2 regions of the Rhizobium sp. BK512 genome follow, and region 1 is predicted to be linked to the other one. Evidence: predicted binding sites of a transcription regulator. Region 1 holds the regulator's gene; the other holds the start of a gene.

The links. Region 1 encodes LexA, which represses DNA repair genes until DNA is damaged. Its sites were predicted from a motif close to TGTTCNNNNTGTGTTCNG; they were not measured.
Region 2: the regulator LexA is predicted to act here: its motif matches at 2,112-2,129, upstream of dinB (DNA polymerase IV).

Annotation. Positions count from the first base shown of each region.
Region 1 covers NZ_JACIAS010000002.1:778,408-786,561, reverse strand. Annotated here, with positions in the region: gene gltA (citrate synthase) at 1-973, opposite strand, end outside; gene FHX06_RS09780 (ComEC/Rec2 family competence protein) at 1,264-3,681, shown strand; gene lexA (transcriptional repressor LexA) at 3,662-4,387, opposite strand; gene FHX06_RS09770 (VOC family protein) at 4,583-5,470, shown strand; gene kdsA (3-deoxy-8-phosphooctulonate synthase) at 5,467-6,315, shown strand; gene FHX06_RS09760 (methyl-accepting chemotaxis protein) at 6,329-8,140, opposite strand.
Region 2 covers NZ_JACIAS010000012.1:9,800-17,953, forward strand. Annotated here, with positions in the region: gene FHX06_RS31765 (DNA polymerase III subunit epsilon) at 206-967, opposite strand; gene dinB (DNA polymerase IV) at 997-2,070, opposite strand; gene FHX06_RS31775 (hypothetical protein) at 2,662-2,943, shown strand; gene FHX06_RS31780 (DUF72 domain-containing protein) at 3,258-4,136, shown strand; gene FHX06_RS31785 (EAL domain-containing protein) at 4,492-6,810, shown strand; gene FHX06_RS31790 (hypothetical protein) at 7,035-7,445, shown strand; gene FHX06_RS31795 (ROK family protein) at 8,060-8,154, shown strand, end outside.

The DNA of each region.
Region 1 (8,154 bases):
CATGCGTGGTCTTCTGCATGATCTTGGCGCGCGGATCGTAGTTCTTGTAGACGCGGTGACCAAAGCCCATCAGGCGGAACGGATCGTTCTTGTCCTTGGCGCGAGCGACATATTCCGGAATGCGGTCAACCGTGCCAATTTCCGTCAGCATGTTGAGAGCTGCTTCGTTAGCACCGCCGTGAGCTGGGCCCCAGAGGCAGGCGATGCCGGCAGCGATACAGGCGAACGGGTTGGCGCCCGAAGAGCCGGCGAGACGGACCGTCGAGGTCGACGCGTTCTGCTCGTGATCGGCATGCAGGATGAAGATACGGTCCATGGCGCGTGCAAGCACCGGATTGACGACATATTCTTCGCACGGAACGGCAAAGCACATGCGCAGGAAGTTGGACGCGTAGTCCAGGTCGTTCTTCGGGTAAACGAAGGGCTGGCCGATATGGTACTTGTAGGCCATGGCGGCAAGCGTCGGCATCTTCGCGATCATGCGCAGGCTGGCGACCATGCGCTGGTGCGGATCGGTGATGTCGGTAGAGTCATGATAGAAGGCCGAAAGCGCGCCGACGCAGCCGCACATGACGGCCATCGGGTGGGCGTCGCGGCGGAAGCCGGTGAAGAAGCGGCTCATCTGCTCGTGCACCATGGTGTGGTGCGTGACGCGATAGTCGAAGTCCTTCTTCTGAGCTGCGGTCGGCAGTTCGCCGTAAAGCAGCAGGTAGCAGGCTTCAAGGAAGTCGCCGTGTTCGGCCAGTTGCTCGATCGGATAGCCGCGATGCAGCAGCACACCCTCGTCACCGTCGATATAGGTGATCTTCGATTCACAGGATGCGGTCGACGTAAACCCGGGATCGTAGGTGAAGGAAGCCGTGTTCTTGTAGAGTGCACCGATATCGATGACATCAGGTCCAACCGTGCCTTTTCGCACGGGCAGGTCGACTGATTTTTCACCGATTTTGATTGTAGCGCTTTGATCCGTCATGCTGATCCTCCGGAGTGGCGGTGGCGCCGCAAAAGCGCCATAAGAGTTAAGCGTCCTCAGCGATAGCTATATGATCGGGAAGCTAATGCCAAGTTACCGTGATGCCATTTTGTGCATCGCGGCATCATCTTTTAGGCAGTGCAGCGATGAGCTGAATGCATAGCAGAACACCATGATTTGACTGGTTTTTTCGCTCCTGTGAATTTTCCTCGTATTTCAATCGATTATTGTTTGCGCGTTTTGATCTGAGGTTGCATTCTGACGGTATCCGGGGGCGGGTCCAGGCGATTATGACGGGGTTGGAGACAAGAGAACGGTACGAGCAATCCATTGATGAAAATATGGATTTTGCTGGTGTTGTGCCGCGCGCCGTTGTGCCTCTATCGGCTCGGACGCAGGTTGCGATCCCGTTTCGATGGCGATTGGCGACCGTTGCAAAACGATACGCCGGGTCGTCCGTGCGCATGGCGACCGAAGAAGCCGGTCACGGTCGCCTCGTTCTCTTCTCGCCGGTCTTCCTTGGTGCGGGTGCTGCGACCTGGTTTCTGGCAGCCTCGAACGTTCCGGCGGTCTCGCTCGGCCTTTGCCTGCTCGTTCTCCCCATTGCCGTTGCGCTCTGCAGCCACGCCCGGACCAGACTGCGGGCAATACTGCTTGCCCTGCTTCTCTTTGCCGGCGGGATGCTCTCGGCACAGATCGAAACATGGCGGGCAAGGACGCTGATCCTCGATTCAGCCGTGACGACAACGCTGACTGGCCGGATCGAACGGCGAGAGGGCGATGGTGAAGGGCGCTGGCGTTATATCCTTGACGTCACCGGCACGGATGCCCCCGAAATCAAGCGTCCTCCCGAGCGCATCTCTGTGCTCGTACGCGGCGCCGCCCGGCCCTTTGAACTCGGCGATATCATAGAGGGCAGGGCGCGTCTGACGCCTCCGGCAGGACCCGCGCTTCCTCACCTCAACGATTTTGCCTTCAGCGCCTATTTTGACGGCATTGGTGCGAACGGCTTCTTCTATGGAGCACCGAAGAAGGTTACGGAACAGGCGGGCTCTGTCGGCGAGACCGTCCTGGAGTGGTTCTACCGCCTGCGAAGCGGCATCGGCGATCGGATTCGCTCCACTCTGCCGGGCGACACCGGGGCCTTTGCCGCTTCACTTGTCACCGATGAGAGACGAGCGATCTCGGATGAAACGACGGAGGCACTGCGGCAGTCCGGCCTTGCCCACATCGTGGCGATCTCTGGCCTCAATATGGCACTCTCCGCCGGTATCTTCTTTGTCGGGCTGCGCGTCATTCTCAGCCTGTTCCCGGGTATTGCGCAGGCGTGGCCGACTAAGAAGATCGCGGCAGCCGGCGCACTCGCTGCGGTAACGGCCTACTATCTGATCTCGGGTTTTGCCGTTTCAGCCGAACGCGCCTTCATCATGATGGCGATCATGCTGGTTGCCGTCTTCTTCGACCGGCCGTCTATCAGCCTCAGAAACGTGGCGCTGTCGGCTCTCGTGATCCTCGCGGTCTCACCATCGGAAGTGCTCGGACCGAGCTTCCAGATGTCTTTCGCCGCAACACTTGCCCTGGTCGCCGGATACGACCTCTGGAAAGGGCGGCCGATGAGGGAGAATGCCTTTGCCAAACTTCCGATCATGAAACCTTTCTTCATGGTCGGCAGCTTCTTCGGCGGTATTTTCCTGACGTCTCTCATCGGTGGTTTCTCGACGGCGCTGTTTTCGATCGAACATTTCCACCGGCTGACTGCTTATGGCCTGCCGGCAAATCTCGCGGCCATGCCGGTCATTTCCTTCATCGTCATGCCGGCCGGCATGCTGGCGATGCTGCTGATGCCTTTTGGTCTGGATGGCTGGCTATGGCCGGTGGCAGGCTTCGGGCTCGACCTGGTGATCGCCATTGCAAAGGCGGTGGCGGGGTGGGGCGGCAATATAGATGTTGCCCGCTTACCCGGCTGGTACTTTCCGGCAGCCGTCTTCGGCTTCCTGTTGCTGACCTTGCTCAGAACCCGGTTGCGGCATATCGGAACCGCGATAATCACTGTTTCAACGTTCGCTGTTGTGTTGCTTCCATCAGAAGCGGTGCCCGACGTCGCCATCTCGGAAGACGGCAGCCTGGTCGCTGTAATCGATGGAGAGGCAATGGCTTCAAACCGTGAAAAGCCGCCAGCCTTCATTTTCGAACAATGGCAGAGGGCACTTGCCATCGAAGAGCATCAGAAGCCGGTTATGCTTCAAGCAACCAAGACACCCACCATGTCAGATGGCAAAAGATTGCAGCTGTCACCCGATCAACAGAATGAAGCCAGAGAGGCAATGAGGCAGGCACTCGCCATCAGCCCAACGTCACGATTCTCTTGCCAAAAGCGCACCTGGTGTACCGCCTTGCTAGGCAATGGAAAGAAACTGACTGTCATCGAAAATGCTGCCTATCTCGGGCCGGCCTGCGATACGGCCGATATTGTCGTAACCCCTGTCCGATTGCGCTTGGACCGTTGTCGTTCCGGCGCGCTGCTCTTTACCGGCGAGACGCTACGCAAGACAGGTTCTGTCGAGCTTCGCTTCACAGATAGTGGAATCGATGTCGCAACCGCATTCGGCCCATTGCAACGCCCCTGGATGCGCCACCGCGCCTATGACTGGCGCAGCGATACATTCACAGACGCAAGCCAGTCACCGGTCAGTGATAGCGGCGAATGAGGCCGACAAGCTTTCCCTGAACCTTCACTCGATCCGGTGGGAAAATTCGGGTCTCATAGGCAGGGTTTGCAGCCTCGAGCGCAATCGATGCGCCCTTGCGGCGGAAGCGCTTGAGTGTTGCTTCCTCGTCGTCGACGAGGGCAACGACGATATCACCCGGGTTGGCGGTGCTGCCATTTCGGATGATGACGGTGTCGCCATCGAAGATGCCGGCTTCGATCATCGAGTCGCCGCGAACTTCGAGCGCATAATGTTCGCCGGAGCCGAGCATATCGGCAGGAACGGTGATGTCATGCGTATTGTTCTGGATTGCCGAGATTGGCACACCGGCAGCGATGCGGCCCATGACCGGGACGGAGACCGAGTTGCCGTTATCGGCAGCAGGCGCTGGTTTTGCCGGAGCCGGCGCTGCAACGGGCTGCGGCTTGCCGAGGCTGCCTTCGATGACGCTCGGTGAAAAGCCGCGACGTGGCTGCAGGCTGGGGCTGTAGGCCTCCGGCAGTTTGATGACTTCGAGCGCGCGTGCCCGGTTCGGAAGCCGGCGAATGAAGCCGCGCTCCTCAAGCGCCGTGATCAGCCGGTGAATACCGGATTTCGAGGCCAGATCCAGCGCATCCTTCATCTCGTCGAAAGACGGAGGAACGCCCGACTCCTTCATCCTTTCGTGAATGAAAAGAAGGAGTTCCTGTTGTTTGCGCGTAAGCATGGCGTGCACCCCAGTCTTGAAACAAATCCAGAACGGACACTATATGTTCCATATGTGTTCCGCAAGTAGCTAAATTTTCGTAAAACTTCTGTCCATTCTGGTGAGAATTTTATTTTTCTCGCGCCCGGGCCTTCGCGGCCTTGTCTCGCAACACCTGCTGAAGCACATCTCCTTGTGACTGTTGGAGGGGACCTAATGAGCCAAGATACGCTTGCAATCGATCATCTCGTTTTGCCGGTTACCGATATCGACCTTGCCCGCGAAAGACTTGGCAAGCTTGGTTTCACTGTGGCGCCGGATGCCCGTCATCCTTTTGGGACCGAAAATGCCTGCGTTTTCTTTGCCGACAAAACCTATCTGGAGCCCCTGGGTGTCGCGAGCGTCGAAGAGAGCGAGGGGGCAGCACACGATGGCAATGTGTTCACCGCCCGCAATCAGGCTTTTCGCTTCCGCTGCGGCAGCGAAGGACTGTCCGCGATTGGCTTTGCGACGGCAGATGCAAAGCACGAACATGCTCGATTCGTGAAGGACAGTATGAGTGCCGGTTCTGTGCTGCAGTTCGAGCGCCCTGTTAAAATGCCGGATGGCACGGAGAATATTGCCGGCTTCCGGCTCGCCTTCGCTGGCGACCTGCGGGCACCGGATTTCTTTCTCTTCGCAGTCGAACGCGTTAATCCGCTTCCTGCCGACCGGACCGCGCTTGAGACCCATGCCAATGGTGTCACAGGCATTGCCGAGATCGCGCTCGCGGCCCCCGAGCCGACAGCCTTCGGTGAGTTCGTTCGCTCCACGGCAAAGGGCGCATCTACTGAGGTCACGAGTTTCGGGCTGGACGTGCCCACCGGAAACGCAAAGATCAGCCTGATGACCCCGGAAGGTCTGGAGGCTTATTTCGATCTTGCCACGTCGGATACCGATCGTGGTCTGCGCGGTCGGGCGATCCGCTTTGCTGTCGGCGATCTGGCCGTGACAGAAGCGCATTTGGCTGCTAACGGGGTGACCTATACACGCAAGGGCAACCGTATTCTGGTGAAGCCTGCGCCCGGCCAGGGCGTACTCTTCGCCTTTGAGGAAACATCATGAGCTCTACTACCAACTCCGTGGTGACGGTCGGCGAAGGCGCCGGCAAGGTCACCTTCTCCAATGCTTCACGTCTGTCGCTGATTGCTGGCGCTTGCGAAATGGAAAGCCGCGACCATGCATTCATGGTTGCCGGCACATTGAAGGAACTCTGCGCCAAGCTCGGCATCGGGCTCGTCTACAAGACCTCTTTCGACAAGGCGAACCGGTCGTCCTTGTCGAGCAAACGCGGTGTCGGCCTTGAAAAGGGGCTGGAAGTTTTCGCCGATCTCAAGAAAGAACTCGGCATTCCGGTTCTGACCGACATCCACAACGAAGAACAATGCGCCGAAGTGGGTAAGGTCGTCGATATCCTGCAGATACCAGCCTTTCTGTCTCGCCAGACGGATCTCCTGGTCGCCGCTGCCAAGACCGGCCGCGTCATCAACGTCAAGAAGGGCCAGTTCCTGGCGCCTTGGGACATGAAGAACGTGCTCGGCAAGCTGAACCAGAGCGGCAATCCGAACATTCTGCTCTGCGAGCGTGGTGCGTCCTTCGGTTACAATACCCTGGTCTCCGACATGCGTTCCCTGCCGATCATGGCAGCAACGGGCGCCCCCGTCATTTTCGACGCCACGCATTCAGTCCAGCAGCCTGGCGGGCAGGGGGAAACCTCCGGCGGCGAGCGGCAGTTCGTGGAGACGCTGGCCCGTGCAGCCGTGGCCGTCGGCGTCGCCGGTGTCTTTATCGAAACCCATCAGGATCCTGATAACGCCCCCTGCGACGGGCCGAACATGGTCTACCTCAAGGACATGCCGCGACTTCTCGAGAAGCTTCTCGCCTTCGACGCGATCGCCAAGGCCGCCTGAACAGCGGGCGGCATCACGCTGCCGCCCGGGACGGGCGCTTTTCCTCCAGTGCGAAGCGGGAGAGCATGCGCCCGAGCTGGGACGCCTCGGTGCCGAGTTCCTGGCAGGCGGCGTTCGTTTCCTCGACCATGGCAGCATTCTGTTGGGTCACCTGATCCATCCGGTTGACGGCAGCGTTGACCTCGACAAGCGCGACCGACTGTTCCGAAGACGAGCGCACGATCGCTTCGATCAGCGCCGTCACCTGCAGCACTTGGCGGTCGATATCGCCGAGTGCCTCGCCGGTACGGTTGACAAGTGAAACGCCCGCGGAAACCTGTCGCGACGACGTCTCGACGAGAAGCTTGATCTCCTTGGCGAGATTGGCAGAGCGTCCGGCGAGCTCGCGGACTTCCTGAGCGACGACGGCAAAGCCTTTCCCCGCGTCTCCGGCGCGTGCTGCCTCGACACCTGCGTTGAGCGCTAGAAGATTGGTCTGAAAGGCGATCTCATCGATGGCGTTGATAATATCGCCGATCCTGACCGCTGAGTCCTCGATCTTCTCCATGGCAGTCACTGCTTCACGAACGATCTCGGCGGAATGCGCCGCGCTCTCCTTCGTGGCTGACATCATCGCATTGGCTTCATGGGCCCGCTCCGAGGAGTTTTTCACCGTGACCGTGATCTGATCCAGTGCCGAAGCCGCCTGTTCGAGGGAAGCTGCCTGGCTCTCGGTGCGCTGTGCCAGATCATTGGTGCTGAGCGCGATTTCGCGCGAACTGTCGCCGACCGTATTCGTGGCGGCAGAGATGTCTTTCATGGCATCGGAGAGAATGATGATGCTGGTGTTGAAGGTCTCGCGAAGCTTCTCGTAGGTATTGGCAAACTTCTCGTCGAGACGCACGGTCAGGTCGCCGCGTGAAAGACGCTCCAGGCCTGCGCTCAGGCTTTCGATGACGCGCTGGCGCGTGGCATTCTCCGCGCTCTTCGATGCGTCGAGTTCGGCATCGCGGCGCATCTGTGCCTGCCGCTCCTCGTCCTGAAGCGCGCGTATGGCGTTGCGTTCTTCTGCCGATTCGCGAAAGACCGTGACCGCGCGCGCCATTTCTCCGATTTCGTCAGATCGTCTGACATAGGGAACTTCGCGGGAATAGTCGCCGCTCGCAAGCACCGCCATATAATCGCGCATCGCCGATAGCGGCACGATTGCGCGCCGGCGGAACATGTAGAGCCCGACGACGATAATCACGAAGGAAAGCGCGGCGGCCGATAGCGTAACGGCGGAGAGCAGTTCCGTCTGTTCCGCTGCCTGCTTTTCGGCGTCCATCTGGAAGGCGTTGGCCATCGCCACGAGTTCGTTTACGGCCGCTTCGTGAACATGAAAATTCGTAGCAAGCTTGGGGAGCGCCGATTCGATGGCGGCCTTGTCGCCCTTCAGGATTGCGGGTATCGCCTCCTCGTTCATGACTTGCCAGAACGCGTCGCCCTTGACGAGTACGTTGTCGAGAAGCTTGCGCTTGAGATCGGCGCTGAGCGGCGTTTCGGACCAATATTTGCGGCGGTCTTCATAAGCCGACTTCAGAACTGTTTGGATGCGTTCGATATTGGCCTTTGCCGAGGCTGGCTGCTCGACCGCTTCGAGCGCGAGCATGTAGGGTTCGATGACATAGAGCGGCGGCGGGAGAATATCGGCGACAAGATCCTTGCCGTAGATGATCTGCTTATACATCAGCCCGTTCACACGAAGCATGTTGAGTGCGTAATTCTGCAGGCCGATGGAGATCACCAGTCCGAGGATGACAACGGCACCGAAAATGGCAAGGCTGCGTGCAATATTGAGTTTCATCTGTGCCCCATGTG
Region 2 (8,154 bases), on a different contig from region 1:
CTTCTCTGTTTCAGCAGACTGAAGGCTTTCGACGTGTGCCCCCGGAGCCGGTGAAACATCGTCAGGTGTGCCGCGGAAAACCGTCAAAAGGACAGCGTTTCTGGCCAACAGATCGAGCCGTAGCATCATCCTCGGCATTCGGCCTGTCGGATCATCGGATGGTGTCAAACCGGCGGTCCGGGCTCGTCGCGTGAAGTCGAATCGATTAAAAAAGTGTCTGCTGGGTGGGAGTAGTCGTTTTAGGTGTTTCCGTTTCTCCTCGCCGCAGAAGCTCCGCCCGGGCGCTGAAGCGAACGTCCGCGTCGCGGTCGCTCAGAAAGGTGGTGAGTGCGTCGATAGTCAGACGGTCCCAGTTTTTCCCACGGTCAGGGCCCGCCGGGACCCGCGGAAGCAGGCCAGGCTGAGAACTCCACAACAGGAGCTCATCCAGAGACGCGGAATTCAACTCGTCACGCAGATGGTGGGCGCTGACATAAGCGTCGGGCATGGCTCGATGGGCGGGAAGGCCGATCTCATGAATCAGACCTTCCGGCGCACGCTGATATCGCAACATCTGGTTGGAAAACCTCGGAAGTTCTGGCCAGACGCGCAGTGCACATTTCCATGTGCAAATCCAGGGCGTGGCCCCTGCCAGTCTGGGTGTGCAGTAGCGCTGCTCGAAAGCGGCACGGTGGGCGGCAAGGGCGACTATCGGGTAAGATGGCCGCAGGATGCTCGGCGCCACCTCTTTCCAGAACGGTGCGCCTGAGACTTCGCAATCCTGAATATGATGGATCGCCATGGTCTCTGCTGAAATGGGGCGGCCAGGATTCACAAGCACCGAGCCGCGCTCTGCCGAGATCTGCCATCGCCCATCCTCGTCCTGAAAAACGTCCTGCCACCCAATCTCGCAGACGTCGGCCGGCCCGTTGCCGGCCGTTTCAAGGTCGATGACGCGAATGCAGGGTGGGGACATTTCGGCTTTCACTGCTGGTGGTTCCCCTCCCGGCTCTTGAATTATAAACCTAGCCCGAGTTGCGGTTGTTCCACGTCGTCGGCATCCTTGTCATTGATGAGCGACGACAGTGTCACGCCGAGAAGCCGAACCGGCCGCTTGAACGGATATACACCCGCAAGCAAGACGTTTGCGGCCCCGAGAATATCATCGACGCCCGCGTAGGGAAGGGGATTTGTTCGGCTCCGGGTCGCCTGGGTAAAGTCGGAATATTTGACCTTCACCGTCACCGTTTTGCCGCTGAAACCCTTGGCATTGCAGTAAGACCAGACCTTTTCGGCGAGCGGCCGCAGCTCGCTGGTCGCGAGATCGAGATCGCTGATGTCGACAGTGAATGTATCTTCCGCGCCGACCGACTTGCGCATCCGATCTGGCCGGACCTGGCGCGCATCGATGCCCCGCGCAATGCCATAGAAGTACTGGCCGGACTTCCCGAAATGATCTATCAGGAACATCAGGGGCTTTGCCTTCAGATCCGCACCGGTCTCAATGCCGAGCCGTCGCATCTTCTCCGCTGTGGCCGGGCCGACGCCATGGAACTTGTTCACCGCGAGTTGCTCCACGAAAGCCGCACCATTCTTCGGCGTGATGACCGCCTGGCCATTCGGCTTGTTCAAGTCCGAGGCCATCTTCGCAAGAAACTTGTTGTAGGAGATGCCTGCCGAAGCGCTCAGCCCGGTTACCGCTTTGATCCTTGCACGGATCTCCAGCGCAATCTCGGTGGCGACCGGCATGTCTTTGAGATTTTCGGTGACGTCGAGATAGGCTTCGTCGAGCGAGAGGGGTTCGATCACCGGCGTATACTGCGCAAAAATCTCGCGGATCTGCTGCGAAATGGCACGATAGACTTCGAACCGCGGCTTCACGAAAATCAGGCTCGGGCACTTCCGTGCCGCCGTGACCGACGCCATTGCAGAGCGAACCCCAAATTCGCGCGCCTCGTAGCTTGCTGCTGCGACGACGCCGCGGGCGGCCGCTCCGCCAACAGCCACGGGTTTGCCGCGAAGCTCCGGATTATCGCGCTGCTCGACCGATGCGTAAAAGGCATCCATATCCACATGGATGATTTTCCTCATAGGCAAGGCAGTTGCGTCCATTGGTCAGTAAGCCGGTCCGTTAAAACAAAAGCAGAACATAGCAGCTTCCGACGCCGCGTCCAGGTGAAAGTCACATCTGGCGAATCTACAAGCGGTCCCTCTCCTCCGGGGGCTAGGAAGCAAAAGCGAAGATTGAGAGAAAACAATGGCGACACGAACCTAATCACAGAGCCATCTTCGACCGCGGGAGCTTCCCGTCACTCGGGAGACGTCTTCCATTGCCTATGCCGTGATACCCGTCGCCGTCTGACGGTCTGTTTCCGCCGATCGACGCCGCGATCGTTCCAGGCTTAAACATTCCTTTCATCACACCGGATGTCTATTGGGCCTTTGCATAAAAGAAATCTCGTGAAACGTTTGTGCACGTTCCTCGGGCGAATTGACGGGCTCAGTGCAGACGCTCGGCAGGTTCGCCGAAGTCAAAGCCCAGTAAGGTCAGGACAAACAACATGCGCAATACGCGGGGCAGCCATGACTTGCAGCGCACGTGGCGCGTCGCCACATGACTGCGACCGTCGACAGACCTTCACATCAGCTGCGCCGCGATCCTCGCCCGCGCCGGAGAACAACATGCACGGAATATCGAAGACCTTGGATGCAATGACGCTTCTCGAACGCACCAACCTGCTCGAGACAGTGGCGGACGCGCTTGAAGCATCTGCCGACGAAGCCAAGGTTGAAGGAGACGCGCGGTTTGTCGAAAATTCTTTGTCCGTGATGAACACCATTCGCGGGATGTGTTGCGATCTCGGATCGCGCGACCTCGAGGTTGCCGAACTGCTGCTCGAGCAGGGAATTATGATGGTATACCAGTTCTCAAATCGGAAGCCTGAAAAAGTAGCGCTACACTGAGGCCTGTGCCGTCGTTGAGCCCAGGGACGGCGTCATCGTCATTTGCCATATGCCTGAAATCAAGGTGAGCTCTCTTCACTGTAACGAGGCCAGCTTTCTCCAGGTTAGACTCGCCCAGCCGTTCACTCAGCCTGACGCAATTCTCGAGATTGCCTGCTGCACAGGTGCGGATGCACCGGTCGACGTCTCACGACTTTGTACCCACCGGCGGAACCTGCTTCCTCCGTCTTGGTTAGACCAGGGATGAATTTCGAACGACCAGCAATCGGTTGAGCAAATGACGCCCCAACGCTTTCGTCACCTGGGTTGAAAAGGTGGAGCGCACCCCCGAAGAGATCGCCATACGGCGGGCCAGGCGCGCAGAACGTCGGCAGAAACAGCGCGACGCCAATGTCACGCGGGCTGCTAAGATGCACCTCGCCCGTCTTGCCGGAGATCCGTCCCCGATAGCAACCAATGGCGATATTACGGGCCGCATCCATGTTGGTTGTTCCGGATGGTACTACTGGCACTGGAAAGGGTCTTTCTATCCGACCGATACGCCGTCGAGCGAGTTGTTTTCGATCTACCAGGCCAACTTCAAGACAGTGGAACTCAATGCCCCGTTTTATTCCTGGCCAACGGTTGGCGCGGTCAAGACCTGGATACGACAGGCGCTTCCCGGTTTCGTCTACACGGTCAAGGTGTGTGAGCTCATCACCCATGTCCAGCGTTTTCAGCAGACACAAATTCTCATCGATGACTTCGGCTATATTGCCGACCTGCTTGGACCGAGGATGGGATGTTTCCTGTTTCAGCTGCCGCCGAGCATACGATACTCGCCGGAAATGTTGCACTCGATCTTGTCGCAGCTCGATCACCGACGTCGAAACGTCATCGAATTCCGTCACAAAAGCTGGTGGAACCCGGAGGTTTATGCTGCGTTCAAAGCGGCTGGGACGATTTTTTGCGCCTGCAGTGGACCTCGGTTGCCAGACGAACTCGTGTGCACCGGCGATGACGTCTACGTCCGTTTCCACGGGATCGAAAAATGGTATCGCCACGACTACAGCGACGCCGAGCTGGAGCTGTGGGCAGAGCGCATAGGCCAAAGTGGCGCCAAGACCATATGGGTCTATTTCAACAACGACCGCGACGGTAACTCAATCAAGAACGCTAAGCGCCTGGCTGAGATGCTGAAGCCTCAGCGCTAAGGCGAATGAGGCGCTGCGACCAGGGGCTTCAGCTGCTGGAGCCTGGGAGGTCGAACCAGAGGAGAACCGAGCCCACGCAAGCCTCACAGAACGTCCTGCTTCAATCGGGTGGGCGTGCTCTGCTCCCGTTGAGGCAAGAACTGAGGAAGACATGACGATAGTCATCCACCGACTACGGCACAGTTTCCGGGCAAGATCGCAAGAAACCATTGATCCCGCGACCTGAGATCGATCGCTGCGGCCAGGCGTGGCCCCTGGTACGTGGCCTGGAGCAATCGCCCGATCGTTAAATTCTTAGCGAGTTCGCTAACGCCACGTTATATGCCGCATGAAAGGGTGCCGGCCGGAGGTGGCAATGGTCGCACTGGTTTCCTGTATTGCCCAACAGCACAATTTTCCGCTTCTGTCTGTCGCCGTATGTGTCTGCGTCGCAGGAAACTTGGCCGCGGTCTTCATGCTGTCTCGTGCTCGCCAGTGTGTTCGAGTCCACCGGAACCTGTGGCTCATTGTGGCAGGTTTCGTGCTCGGCGGGACGATATGGGCGACGCATTTTCTCGCCATGCTGGCCTACAACATCCCTGTCTCCTATCAGCTGTTTGCGACCGGCACATCTATTTTGGTCGCGGTCGCGATCTCGTGCCTCGGGTCTTTTGCGACTGTCGGCATGCCTCGCCGTCGAGGCGCAGTTACAAGTGGCTGCTTCCTTGGCCTCGCGATCGGGGCAATGCACACGATCGGCTTGAGTGCTATCTGGAACTCGGCCTACGTCGAAACCAGAGCTGACACCGTCATTGCAGCATGGTTGCTTGGCCTCCTGTTTACGGTCGCGGCAATGTTCGTCAGTTGCTGCGAGCTGACGAGGATCAGATTGGTGTTCACGGCATTGCTTCTCGTGGCCGCCGTCTTGAGCCACCATCTGATTTCAATGAGCGGCCTGCGAATTGTGCCCCTCTACCCGGGCCCTGAAAACGGGTTGACGTTTATCAACCGTATCGGCATTGCCGCTGCCGTATGCGTGGTATCAAGCCTGCTGATCTCGGCAGGTGTTGCCGCACTCTTCTTCGACCGGTACCTGACCGACGTGAAGGGCCTTGCGAACGCGACCTTCGAAGCCATTGTGCTGACGCGCGCGGGCGTCATCGTCCACGCCAACGAGCAGTTTGTCTCGATGGTCGGTAAGTCGCCCGCCGAACTGAAAGCGCGTCGGCTCGAAGATTTTCTGCGTCAAAGCGGAGCAACACAGGGATCTGTAGATTCGCCGAGCGGCCAGATCCCGGTCGAAGTGGTTGAAGGTGTCATTGAATATCGCGGCCGCGAAACCATCGTGTATGGGCTGCGTGACATCAGCGAGCGACTTGAGGCGCACCAGCGTCTTGATCACCTCGCCTCACATGATCCTCTGACAAGCCTTCTTAACCGGCGCGCGTTCAACGCTCGGTCGGACGAAATGATCCGCCAGTCTCATGTTTCGGGATCAGCGACGAGTTTGTTGATCCTCGATCTCGACCGCTTCAAGACGATCAACGATGTTCATGGCCATCTTGATGGCGATCAGGTGCTCCAGCAGGTCGCCGACGTACTGAGGTCATCTTTCGACCAAACGGCGCTGATTGGGAGGATCGGTGGTGACGAATTTTCGGTGCTGCTTCCAGCCTCCGATATCGTTCGGGCGCAGGATGTCGCAGCTGAATTTGCGTCTCGCTTCAGATCGACATTTACATCTCACACGAAGGCTGCGGCGCTAGGCGTTAGTGTAGGAATAGCAGCCTTCCCAACACATGGCGACAGCCTCAGGCAATTGCAGAACAACGCGGACGCGGCTCTCTATCGCGCGAAAGCGGCGGGGAGGGGACAGATTTGCTTGTTTGACCGGGTCCTCGACCAACAAATGCGCGAGCGGCGACGGCTGGAGGAGGAACTGCGCCGGGCCGTCAAAGCACAGGAGTTTTTCCTGCTCTACCAGCCGATCGTCGATGCCCAGTCCGGATTGCCCCAAGGCTATGAGGCACTCCTGCGCTGGCACCATCCGACTTACGGCGTTCTCTCGCCGGCAGTCTTCATAGACGCAGCGGAAGAAAGCGGCAGCATCGTCGAGATCGGTGAATGGGTCCTTCGCGAGGCGTGCCATCAAGCTGCGGGTTGGAATGAGAACCTGTTCCTGGCGGTCAACATCTCGCCGCGACAGCTCCTTTCGCCCAACTTGCTCGATCATGTAAATGCCGCGCTCAAGGCTAGCGGCCTTTCCGCATCAAGGCTCGAACTGGAGGTTACGGAGACGTCACTCCTCGAAGATCGCATCGAAGTGGCGCAATCGCTTCAGGCGCTCAAGGCACAGGGTATAAAGCTCGCCATGGATGACTACGGCAGCGGTTTTTCGTCGATGACCAATCTCAGGCGCTATCCTTTCGACAAGCTCAAGATTGACCGCAGCTATGTCTCGGCTCTCGATCACGACCCAGGCGCCGGCGTCATCCTTGATTGCGCACTGGCACTCGGTCGGGGCCTTGGATTGAAGATCGTCGTTGAAGGCATTGAGACGGAAGAGCAACGGGCGCTGATTTCAACGAAAGGCCCCGACCTGGTGCAGGGTTTCCTCTTCGGTCGGCCGGGAGCATATGACGGCCGATCAGTCGGGCGACGACACCCAAGATCATCTCGAACTCTGCCCAGTTGAGGCGACGTCGGTTTCGAGCTGCATTGACTTGCTATCGAGTGGTACTGCCGTCGAGAACCGCAAGGCGCGCAAACGGCCAGCCGCAAGCGGTGTCTATTTGTAAGGGCGCGCTGTCGGGTTGTGCATTCGTTGCGCACCGTGGTTCTCACGCTTTCCGGAACAAAAATCGCCCGTGAGGCATAATCGTTGGATGCGCGCTCGGCGCTTCATGAAGGAGGACGATCATGCCTGCAAAGAAGACTATTACGAAACCGCTGGTGGCCGAAGGAGCGAGGATTGGCGAACCTGTGCCGCGTGCCATTGTAGACACGAACACGGCGTCAGTCGGTATTCCCCCGCAGCCCGAGTTCAATGCCGAAAACGAGATCGGCGTCCTTCGGAAACAATTGGAAGCGCTTCGCCAGCAAGTGGCCGACGCCTCCGTCGCGGTAAAAGGTGGGGCTCGTCAGGCGGTTCGGCAGACGGAAGCAACGGTAAAGCTTTACCCGCTATCCACCCTCGGGGCAGTTGCCACGGCCGCAGCAGTTGTTGCTCTCGCGATCGTCGGATTTCGGACGGCGCCAAGGCGGACGCGCTACGACCGAAGCCTCGAGGATTTGCGGGATTTGTACGACAGCGTGCGCGGTCGCTTCTAGCCAAATTTCGGGATTGCCGCCGAGCATGTTTCCCCTCGAGCTTGCCAGGGGGCCGGTAAAGGGGAAAACATGCTGAACATCACAATCAATGCCGCTCTGGGCATTGTCGACGACGGATCGCCTGATCGCACGCGCTCGCCGCGAGGCCCCGAACGATCCGACCGTCGAGACCCAACTCGATGTTCTACGAGATGCCCGATCTCCTTGAGGAACGACCGTGAACGCTCTTCGAAAAGCGTGCGAAGACCGGCCGGAGCTTGCTCGTGGGCTGATCCACGCGACGCTCCAGTAGTCGTCCGGCGTAGGCGGTTTCCTCGCCATCGATGCCGAGCGCGCCGATGAACTTATTGACGACCCATTTTCTCGACAAGCCCGATACCGATGAGTTTCGGGGCCACCGCACCGACGTCTTTTCACGCTCCCTTTCCAGCCGTCAGCTCGCTCTGCCGATCAATGACGCATTCTTACGGCAAGTTGACGGTGGCCGCGCAGCCGGCTTGAGCCTGACATCCGTCGCGCTGCTGCGTTGTCTGGTAACTCCCTTGTCCTCCTCGGGAACATCAAACGTCGCTCGCGCGTTCCTGCGGTCCCGACCCACTGCCCTGCGAGCTTTTATGACCAAAACAAACCGCAAGCCCGCCAACGATACGACACCACTCGTTCACGGTGGGGCAACATTGCCTTCAGTGGTTATCGATGACTACAACAA